2 regions of the Yoonia sp. SWMV100 genome follow, and region 2 is predicted to be linked to the other one. Evidence: riboswitches for the same ligand, from Rfam matches in the RefSeq annotation. Region 2 holds a riboswitch; the other holds the start of a gene.
The links. A riboswitch is a leader RNA that binds a small molecule or an ion and turns the genes downstream of it on or off. The one in region 2 is predicted to bind thiamine pyrophosphate.
Positions count from the first base shown of each region.

Region 1: another riboswitch for thiamine pyrophosphate. It lies ahead of thiM (hydroxyethylthiazole kinase); the one in region 2 lies ahead of thiB (thiamine ABC transporter substrate binding subunit).

Region 1 is NZ_JBWBAQ010000005.1:41,417-46,363, reverse strand. Features, by position in the region: gene thiD (bifunctional hydroxymethylpyrimidine kinase/phosphomethylpyrimidine kinase) at 1-647, opposite strand, end outside; gene thiE (thiamine phosphate synthase) at 644-1,276, opposite strand; gene thiM (hydroxyethylthiazole kinase) at 1,273-2,046, opposite strand; TPP riboswitch at 2,091-2,179, opposite strand; gene ACXJGX_RS12255 (NAD(P)-dependent alcohol dehydrogenase) at 2,252-3,304, opposite strand; gene ACXJGX_RS12250 (DUF2474 family protein) at 3,402-3,509, opposite strand; gene cydB (cytochrome d ubiquinol oxidase subunit II) at 3,506-4,510, opposite strand; gene ACXJGX_RS12240 (cytochrome ubiquinol oxidase subunit I) at 4,507-4,947, opposite strand, start outside.
Region 2 is NZ_JBWBAQ010000003.1:557,471-562,417, forward strand. Features, by position in the region: gene ACXJGX_RS07560 (thiamine ABC transporter ATP-binding protein) at 1-30, opposite strand, end outside; gene ACXJGX_RS07565 (thiamine/thiamine pyrophosphate ABC transporter permease ThiP) at 17-1,546, opposite strand; gene thiB (thiamine ABC transporter substrate binding subunit) at 1,522-2,511, opposite strand; TPP riboswitch at 2,548-2,646, opposite strand; gene ACXJGX_RS07575 (hypothetical protein) at 2,868-3,635, shown strand; gene aroC (chorismate synthase) at 3,820-4,926, shown strand; gene ACXJGX_RS07585 (DMT family transporter) at 4,945-4,947, opposite strand, start outside.

The sequences.
Region 1 (4,947 bases), on a different contig from region 2:
GACGACAACGTACAGCCCGTACCGTGGGTATTTGCGGTCTGTGTGCGGATGGCGTCGAACCACGTCACCCCTGCGGCTGTCACCAAACAATCGGGGCTGTCGCCCGCGTCCAGATGGCCACCCTTCATCAGGACCGCCTGCGCCCCTAACGCGCAGAGCGCCACGCCCTGCGCTGCCATCTGATCACGCGTGTTAGCGGGTGCAACGCCCAGCAGATGCGCGGCCTCGGGCAGATTGGGCGTCAACACGGTACACAGCGGCAACAACACATCCCGCAGCACCGCAATGGCGTCCGGGTCCAGCAAGGCAGCACCGCCCTTGGCAATCATCACGGGATCCAACACGATGGGAACGCCCGTCATGCCTTGCAATGCGCTGGCAACCGTGCGGGCGACCTGCGCATTGGCAATCATCCCCACTTTGACAGCATCCACGCGAATATCGGCTTTAATAGACTCTATCTGACGGCCAACAAAGTCCGGCGGGATCAGATGTATACCCGTAACGCCTTGGGTATTTTGCACCGTCAGCGCGGTGATCACGGCCATCGCATAGGCACCATTGGCGGAAATCGCTTTGATATCCGCCTGACTGCCAGCGCCGCCCGATGGGTCCGATCCTGCAATGCTAAGAACATTCGGGATCATAGCGTTGCCTCTTGGACGTTGAACGCGCGCGCCGCAGCCGCGGGGTCAGGCTGGCCGCAAATCCCCGACACAACGGCGATGCCATCCGCGCCCGCCGCACGCACATCATTGGCGTGGGCCGCCTTAAGACCGCCGATTGCGACCGTGGGCAAGGCCGCCACTGCCACCAGCTGTGCCAATCCGTCAAACCCCAAAGGCTGCGCATGGTCTGTTTTAGTCGCGGTCGCAAAGACCGGTCCAAGACCAAGGTAATCCACCAGACGGGGGTCGGCGGCCTGCACTGCCTTTGGTGTTTCACATGATAGCCCAAGGATTTTCACCGGCCCGAGCAGTGCACGCGCCTGGGCGGGTGACATATCGCCCTGCCCGATGTGCGCGCCGTCGACATCCGCTGCGATCGCCGCATCAATGTCGTCGTTGATCACAATTGGCACACCTGTTCCGACCAGCGCCTGCCGCAACGCGCGGGCCACGTCGATACGCTCTGCTGTGGTCGCGGTTTTGTCGCGCAATTGCACCATGGTGACACCGCCTGCAACAGCACGGCACACCGTCGGCACCACGCCGATCTGCGCGCACATCTGGCGATCTGTCACCAGATACAAACGCAAGCTTTGGCGCAGCATCATGCGTTCACCTGCGCCAGATCAGCCGGCATTGTCGCCGCAAGCGCATCCAGAAAATGCACGGTAAAACTCCCCGGTCCCGCAGCCGTTGCGCCGGCACGGGTGCCAGCCACCTTGAAATGGGCAAGGGTCGCACAAGCCGCATCAAATGCCGGGCCGACCGCAGCATAGGCCCCCATTAATGCGGTCTGCGCACAGCCTAATGCCGTGACCTGCGGCATCAGTGCAGAGCCGCCGGCGAAATGCGATTCCTGGGTACCGTCGGTGACAAAATCAATCGGACCTGTCACCGCGACAACGCACCCGAAATTCTGCGCCAGCGCCCGTGCGGCACCTTCGGCGGCGGCAACACTGTCACCTGTGTCAGCGCCTTTACCCGCGCCGGCCTCGCCGGCCAGCGCCAATATCTCGGATGCGTTCCCACGCACGATGGTGGGACGCAGCGCCAGTAAATCCTGCGCCGCATGCTTGCGATAATCCGATATAAAGTGGGCCACCGGGTCCAGAACCCACGGGATATTGCGGTCGCTGGCGATGTTGGCAGCCATCAGCATGCTCGACAACCACGACGTCGACAAGGTGCCGATGTTGATGGTCAACGCGCCACATATCGGTGTGAACGCTGGAATTTCTTCTGGCGCGTGAACCATGGCTGGTGACCCACCCGCCGCCAAAACCACGTTCGCCGCGATATTCATCGCGACATAGTTCGTCATGCAGTGAACAAGCGGTTTTTGGTCCCGCAAGGCTATCAGCACATCATCAAGGGGCATTTTGTCTCCTTTTTTCGGGCGAAAAAAGAGAGAGCGCACGCGCAAGCAGAAACATACGACCTCCCTCCGCCAGCATTATCTGGTTCAGGTTCAAAGGGTACATCTCAGCTTTTCAGCGCCCCTGGTGTCGCGGAGAGTACAGGGCTTTGGCGGGAAACGTCAAACGCATTGTGGCGCTGCCGCAAAGATCGCGGCAGTGGCGTATTTATTGCGGCAGTTCGATCTGCATTTTCACATCTGTCGCGGGTGCAGATGCGGCGATTTCAAATGCCTGCACGCTATCTTTGAACGCAAATGTGCGGGTGATAAGCGGTTTCACATCAATCGCGCCTGAACTGATCATGCCAACGCAGCGCGGAAACACATGCGCATAGCGAAAGATATTTTCGACGCGGGCTTCGCGCACCATTGCGGCACCTGCATCATATAAAATTGGTTCGGCCTGACCACCAATCATCACCACGCAGCCCCCTGGGGCAAGCGGTTCAAACACCTGCGCGGCGGCTTTGGGCGATCCTGTCGCCTCGAAAACTACATCGGCGCCCCAGCCATCGGTGGCGGCTTTCACGACGTCGGTCATGTTCTGCTTGGTCACGTCAACCGGTGTGATCGCCGGTGACAGGCTGGCGGCGATTTCCAACTTTTGCGGGGCCATGTCGCTGACAAACACTCGAGCGCACCCGGCCGCCAAGGCTGACAGCGCGGTGACCAGTCCAATCGGCCCCGCACCCATTACCACCGCCAGATCACCCGGTTTGATCCGGGCCTTGGTTGCGGCATGCACGCCAACCGCCAAAGGTTCGACCATCGCCGCCTCGGCAAAGGTGACGTTATCGGGCAGTTTAAATGTGAAATCCGCAGGGTGGACACAGGTCGGGCGCAAGATACCGTGATAGGGCGGCGTCGCCCAAAATCGCACGGCTGGGTCGATATTGTACATCCCCAGTCGGGCCGCCTTTGAGGTTGGGTCAGGAATGCCGGGTTCCATACAGACGCGGTCACCCACCGCCAAATGGTTGACGTCACAGCCCAATTCAGTCACCGTGCCCGACGCCTCGTGCCCCAGAACAATCGGGGCATTCACAACAAAAGGGCCGATACGTCCATGCGTGAAATAATGCACGTCTGACCCGCAAATCCCCACGGTGTGCAGTTTGATCCGCACATCCCGCGGCCCAAGCGTTTCTTCGGATTTTGCGATTTCTGGAAAATCGCGCAGCGACAGCACATGTTGGCGTTCAAGAACAAGCGATAGCATCCAGTTTCCTCCCACGGGTTCACAAACAAGCCAACACTGATCCGACTGCAAAGATCAAGCCAGCGCAGCGAACGCGCGTGGTTTTGTTCACAAAGTATCAGCCCATGATCGCCCAGCGGATCGCATATGCCACGACGCCCAGCGCCAGAACACTCAGGACCCAAATCCCGATAAACCAGCCGAATTTCTTAACCGCCTGCTTCAATGATAGCCCTCGGTCGGGTCCACCTTGCCGCGAAAGACCCAATACGCATAGGCGGTGTAGATCAAAATCAGCGGCACCAGCACAACAGTGCCGACCAACGCGAATTTTAGGCTGGCGTCAGGGGCCGCTGCTTCGACGATGGTCAGGGATGGCGGGACGATATTGGGGTAAAAGCTGATCCCGATCCCGATAAAGCACAACACAAACAGCGCCAGTGCCGATAAAAACGGCTGTAAATCCTTGCCTGCATTTAACCCACGAAACAGCGAAACCGCCGTCAGCAGGACCGCCGCAGGCATTGCCACGCTAAATGCGCTGCCCGGCAAATTAAACCACCGCTGGAAATACACCGCGTCCTGAAACGGCGTCAGAACACTGACCAGACCGATAAAACCCAAAGTGGCAATCGCCAGACCCCACGCATAACGTTGCATTTGCCGCTGCAGGGGACCATCGGTTTTCACGATGATCCACGTTGCGCCCAACAATGCATAGCCCACAACCACGGCCACACCAGTCAGCACCGAAAACGGCGTCAGCCAGTCCCACCAGCCGCCTGAATAGGCGCGACCTGACACCTCGATACCTTGGACCAATGCGCCCAGCGCGATCCCCTGCATAAATGCCGCCACAATGGACCCGCCAAAAAACCCGAGGTCCCAAACGGGCTTCCAGGTCTCGGTGCGCCAGCGATATTCAAACGCCACGCCACGAAAAATCAGCGCCAGCAGCATGAGGATGATCGGCAAATAAAGCGCGGGCATGATAACCGCATAGGCCAGCGGGAACACCGCGAACAGGCCACCGCCGCCCAGTACCAGCCATGTCTCGTTGCCATCCCAAATCGGCGCGATCGAGTTCATCATTGTCGATTTGTCCTGCTCGCTTTTGGCGGTCGGGAATAAAATCCCGATGCCCAAGTCAAAGCCATCCAAAATGACATAGGTCAGCACCGCAAAGGCGATGATCCCCGCCCAGATAAACGACAGTTCAAACATCATGCCTCTCCCTTGTCGCTTTGGATTTCTTGGATCGGGGTGATCCCCGCTGTCCGAATAGGCCCATCACGCAGACCCAGTTTGATCGTGCCCGCGGGTTTGTTCATCATCGCCAGCAGGTAAACGGTGCCTGCGCCAAAGATAAAGAAATACACCACGATAAAGGCCAGCAGCGATGCCGCCACAGCCGGGGCGGCGACAGGCGCAAGACTATCAGAGGTGCGCAGCAACCCGTAAACGGTGAACGGCTGCCGCCCGACTTCGGTGGTGATCCAGCCCGCAAGCACCGCAACAAACCCCATCGGGCCCATCACAATGGCCGCACGGTGCAACAGCCGGTCGGCATATAGCTTGCCACGCGACCTGCGCCACAGGCTCCATGCGCCCAGACCCAGCATCGCAAAGCCAAGGCCAACCATGATCCGGAAGCTCCAGAAAAC
Region 2 (4,947 bases):
ACGCAACTCCAATCCCTTACAGGTCAACATCGCGGCGGCCCCCTTGGTCACATATCCAGAACATCAGAAAACTTAGCGCCAACAGCAAGACGGCGGCACCTGCGGCCGCATCCATCTTGTACGCGCCCATCAATCGATACATCGCAAGCGGCAGGGTTTCGTTGGATTGATCCGCGAACAGCGTAATGACCCCCAAGTCACCCATTGACAGCGCCGCCGCAAGTCCCGCGCCAAACCCCAACGGTCTGCGAATTCGTGGCAGCACCACAATCCAAACCCAGCGCCAGCCGGTCAACCCAACCGAGGCACCAAGATGAGCAAAGTTCGCCTGCACCGATGCGATCGCCGGGTCGATCGCCCGCAATACAAATGGCAATGCGAGTGTCGCGTTTACCAGCATCGTAATAAGCAGGGCCAGATCGCTTGGATTAAAGTACGGGTATATAATCAAGAATGCCCCTGTCCCGACCACAAGACTTGACGCGGCCAATGGCAGCACGCCCATCACGGCAACGATCCGTCCGCCCCACAGACCCAAACCAATCGCCATCGCGCAACACAATGCTGCGGACGCGCAGGCAACAATTACAGACCGCAGCGCCGCAACCCAAACCGTGCTTGGCAAAACGATCAACGCCGGCAACCCGCGCCAGATAACCATCCCAAGCGGCAGCAGCAAAAACAGCGTCGCGCCAGCAATCAGCGCATAATCGAATCCAGCGCGCCGCACATCCCAGCGCGTCACGACACGATCCAATCCCGCGCCCATCGCATCAATACCCGTCAATCGCCACGCAAGCACAGCCGCCAGAACACACAACCCGAATTGGAAACACGCCAGCAGCGCGGCGCGCCCAAGGTCGAAATCAAACCGGAGCGCCTGATAGATTGCCAATTCTACTGTGGTACTTTTCGGTCCACCGCCAAGGGTCAGCGCGACCGCGAAACTGGTCAGACATATCAGGAATATCACTAAAAATGTGCTCGGAACGACGGTGCGCAGCATCGGCCACTCGAGCAACCGCCCAACTGGCGCACCAAGGCTCGCAGCAAGCCGAAATCTTTCTGCCGGAATGGCAAGCCACCCTTGCAGGATCAATCGCACAGCAAGTGGCAGGTTGAAGAAAACATGCGCCAAGACGACACCATGAAACCCGTAAATTGACATCGTCTCAAAGCCCAGCGCACCAAGCGCCGCATTCAATATGCCGCCGCGCCCGAACACCGCCAACAACCCGACAACAGCGACCATTACCGGCAATAAAAACGGCGCGCCCAGCAGCGTGATCAACACCTTCCGCCCCCGAAACTGCCGACGGGCCAGCGCCCGGGCAACCGGTATTCCAAGGATCACGCTGATCGCGGCGGACACGAACGCTTGCGTCACGGTAAACTTGATCGCCGCCCAATCCGCAGCACCCAGTCCGCGCAGCCACTCTGCACGGGCAGCGACCGCCACCAATGTACCTGCCGTCAACACCAGCACCAGCACCCCCGCAAGGGCGCCGGGCCAGCGCGGGCTTATTGAGACAGCGCGGTACGCCAAGCGCCCAAAGCCGTATCGCGTCTTGCCAATGCTTCGTCAGAGGAAAACAACAACGCTTTGTCTGCACTCACGGGATTATCGAATGCGGCGGGCAGGCCACCATCTGGCATCACCGCCGGATACATCCAATTGGTTTCAGGGATAATGCTTTGGAACGCATCGGACACCATAAAGGCCAAAAACTGATCGGCCAAGTCAGGTTGATCGGTTCCCGCGACTTTGCCAGCCACTTCGACCTGCATATAGTGACCTTCCTCAAACACCCAAGCGACCTTGGTGGCGTCGTCTTCGGCGATGATGTGATAGGCAGGTGATGTGGTGTAGGACAGCACCGCGTCTGCTTCGCCATCCAGGAACAATCCATAGGCTTCGGACCAACCGGGTGTCACGGTGACAATATTGTCCGCCAGATCGGCCCAGATCGCAGGGGCATCATCGCCATATGCGGCGTCAACCCACATCAGCAATCCCAAACCAGGGGTCGACGAACGGGGGTCTTGGATCACGACTTTTAAATCACTGTCTGCCAAGGCCTGCAATGACGTGGGGGCATCGGTATCCGCGTTCCCGACAAAGGCGAAATAGCCCCAGTCAAACGGCAGGAATTCGGTATCATCCCATTCAATCGGAAGATCAAGATCAACGGTCACACCATGCGGTGCAAACAGGCCTGTGGCACGTCCGGCGGCGGTTAGGTTCGTATCCAGACCCAGCACAACGTCGGCCTCTGTGCGCGCACCTTCAAGCTGAAGCCGCGCCAGCAAAGCCGCGCCATCACCTGCGGCGACAAATTGCAGATCGCAGGCACATGTCGCCTCGAATGCAGCTTCGATAGCAGGGCCGGGACCCCATTCGCTGGTAAAACTGTCGTAGGTCAGAATTTGCAGCACCGGGGTTTCGGCCATTGCGCCCGTAGCACAAAGGACAAATCCCGCGACAGCTGGCAGATAGATTGGTTTTTGCATCGTATCCTCCAAATGCGACGGGCGGATTGGGGGATAGCGCGATTGCCATACCTTCCCTCCGCCGGTCTTAACCGGTTCAGGTTCAACGGGTCCGCTTGCGCATCTCAGCCAATCAAGGCCCCCCGAGGTGCAGACTGCATACTTGTAGCGCGCAGAAATGAAAAGGGTTGGTCTTTTCGGGGTTAATATACCTTAAGCATGCAAGGGGACACGTAGCGCACATGTAGGGTTGAAAAGCGGTCCCCTACGGCAACATCGCCTAAAAAGCACGTCAATGGTTTCGTCATTCCTGATGCGTCGGGTGAAGTTTACAGATGTATGGTGTGGCTTCGGGTCAAACTTTTGAAAGGTACGCCATGAAAGTATTATCAACATTCACTTCGGCCCTCGCGATTTGCGCTGCAAGCGCAAGCGCGCACTCCACCCCCAGCGTTTCGCATGATGGCAGCACGATCACGCTTGGCTATAACTTCCACAATGACGCAGACGGCGCACCGTTCCGCGATAACTTTACGACGCAGTTAACGGCGGCTTCAAAGTATTCTTTAGGCGCAAATTTCGGTGCTGCTGTTTCATTGGTTTACAATAAAGAACAGCATCAAAGCAGCTTTTACTCCGAGCGGTACTTGATTGATGTGAACCCTTACTACGACTTGGGTGCCGGGTCGGCTGGCGTTTTCTATACTGCGATAGCCTATTACGATGGTGACTCGGAAACGCATGCGCAATACGGTGTGACCGCGGACTATAAGACCAACGGTATGGGTTTCGAAGCCTATGCAGGTCTATACGAGGAAGATCGTTCGTTTGAACAAGATACCTATGGGATAGCGGTCTCGTATGACGTGACGGACGCCGCAATGATCTACATTTCAGAGCGCAGAGACGTGAGCGATGGTGACTCTTATGGCCTTACCGCAATCGGCGGCACATACGACCTCGCAAACCTTACGGGGAACCTCCCTATCAGCATCCGTGCAGAGGTTTCTGGGTTTCATGATAACGACAACACCCTGAGCGAGGGTGACTGGACGCAGTTTTCGTTGATGGCTAGCTACAGCTTTGGGGATGGCGCAGAATCTATTTTCCGTGGTGTTCGCGCTGTAAATTACTACTACGACTGATTTCGACCGTTAAAAATTTAAGATCCGCGCCATCTTCGGGCGCGGGTCATTCTGTGACCTTTGTCGTTTAGCCGGGTTGAGCGTGACACAGTTTGCACATTCGGGAAAATCAGTCGCCTAGCCAACCTAGATTGAACAAACGCGGGCCTTCCTGTAATCGGGTTCCAACAAAAGAGGCGCGCATATGTCGATCAACAGTTTCGGACATCTATTTCGGTTTACCACTTGGGGCGAAAGCCACGGGCCCGCGTTGGGCGCAACCGTCGACGGCTGTCCGCCCGGCGTCCCGCTGGAACCTGCCATGTTGCAGCAGTGGCTTGATAAGCGGCGCCCCGGACTGAACAAAAATACCACGCAACGGCAGGAACCCGACGCCGTGGAAATTTTGTCGGGCGTTTTTGATGGCAAATCAACCGGAACGCCAATTCAGTTGATGATCCGCAATACCGATCAGCGCTCTAAGGATTATGGCGACATCGCCAATACCTTCCGTCCCGGTCATGCCGACATTACCTATCACCAGAAATACGGCATCCGCGATTACCGCGGAGGCGGTCGATCATCGGCGCGTGAAACAGCATCGCGCGTTGCAGCGGGCGGTGTCGCACGCGAAGCCATTAAAATGATCGCGCCCGGTGTTCAGATCAAAGGGTACATGACCCAGATGGGCGCAAAGCCGATCGATAGATCCAACATGGATTGGGATCAGATCGACCAAAACGATTTCTTCTGCCCGGATGCAGAGGCAGCTGCCGAATGGAACGACTATCTGGCATGGCTGCGCAAAGACGACCACAATTCGGTCGGCGCAATCATCGAAGTGGTGGCGCGCGGCGTACCTGCGGGCATTGGTGCGCCGGTTTATGCCAAGTTAGACACTGATTTGTCCGCGGCAATGATGTCAATCAACGCCGTCAAAGGGGTTGAAATTGGCGAAGGTATGGCCGCTGCTGCCCTGACCGGTCGCGAAAACGCGGACGAGATTTTCATGGGTCCAAACGGGCCGGAATACAGTTCCAACCATGCCGGTGGCATCTTGGGCGGCATCAGTACCGGGCAGGATATCGTGGTGCGATTTGCCGTCAAACCAACATCATCAATCCTGTCCCCGCGCAAGTCGATCCGGATGGATGGCAGCCCGACAGAGGTCATCACCAAAGGCCGCCATGACCCTTGTGTCGGCATCCGCGCTGTACCCGTTGGCGAGGCAATGATGGCGTGTGTTATCCTAGATCACCTGCTGCTCGACCGTGGTCAAACGGGGGGAATTCGCGGGCATATCGGCGCCTAGGCTGGGCCTTGATCCGATTTA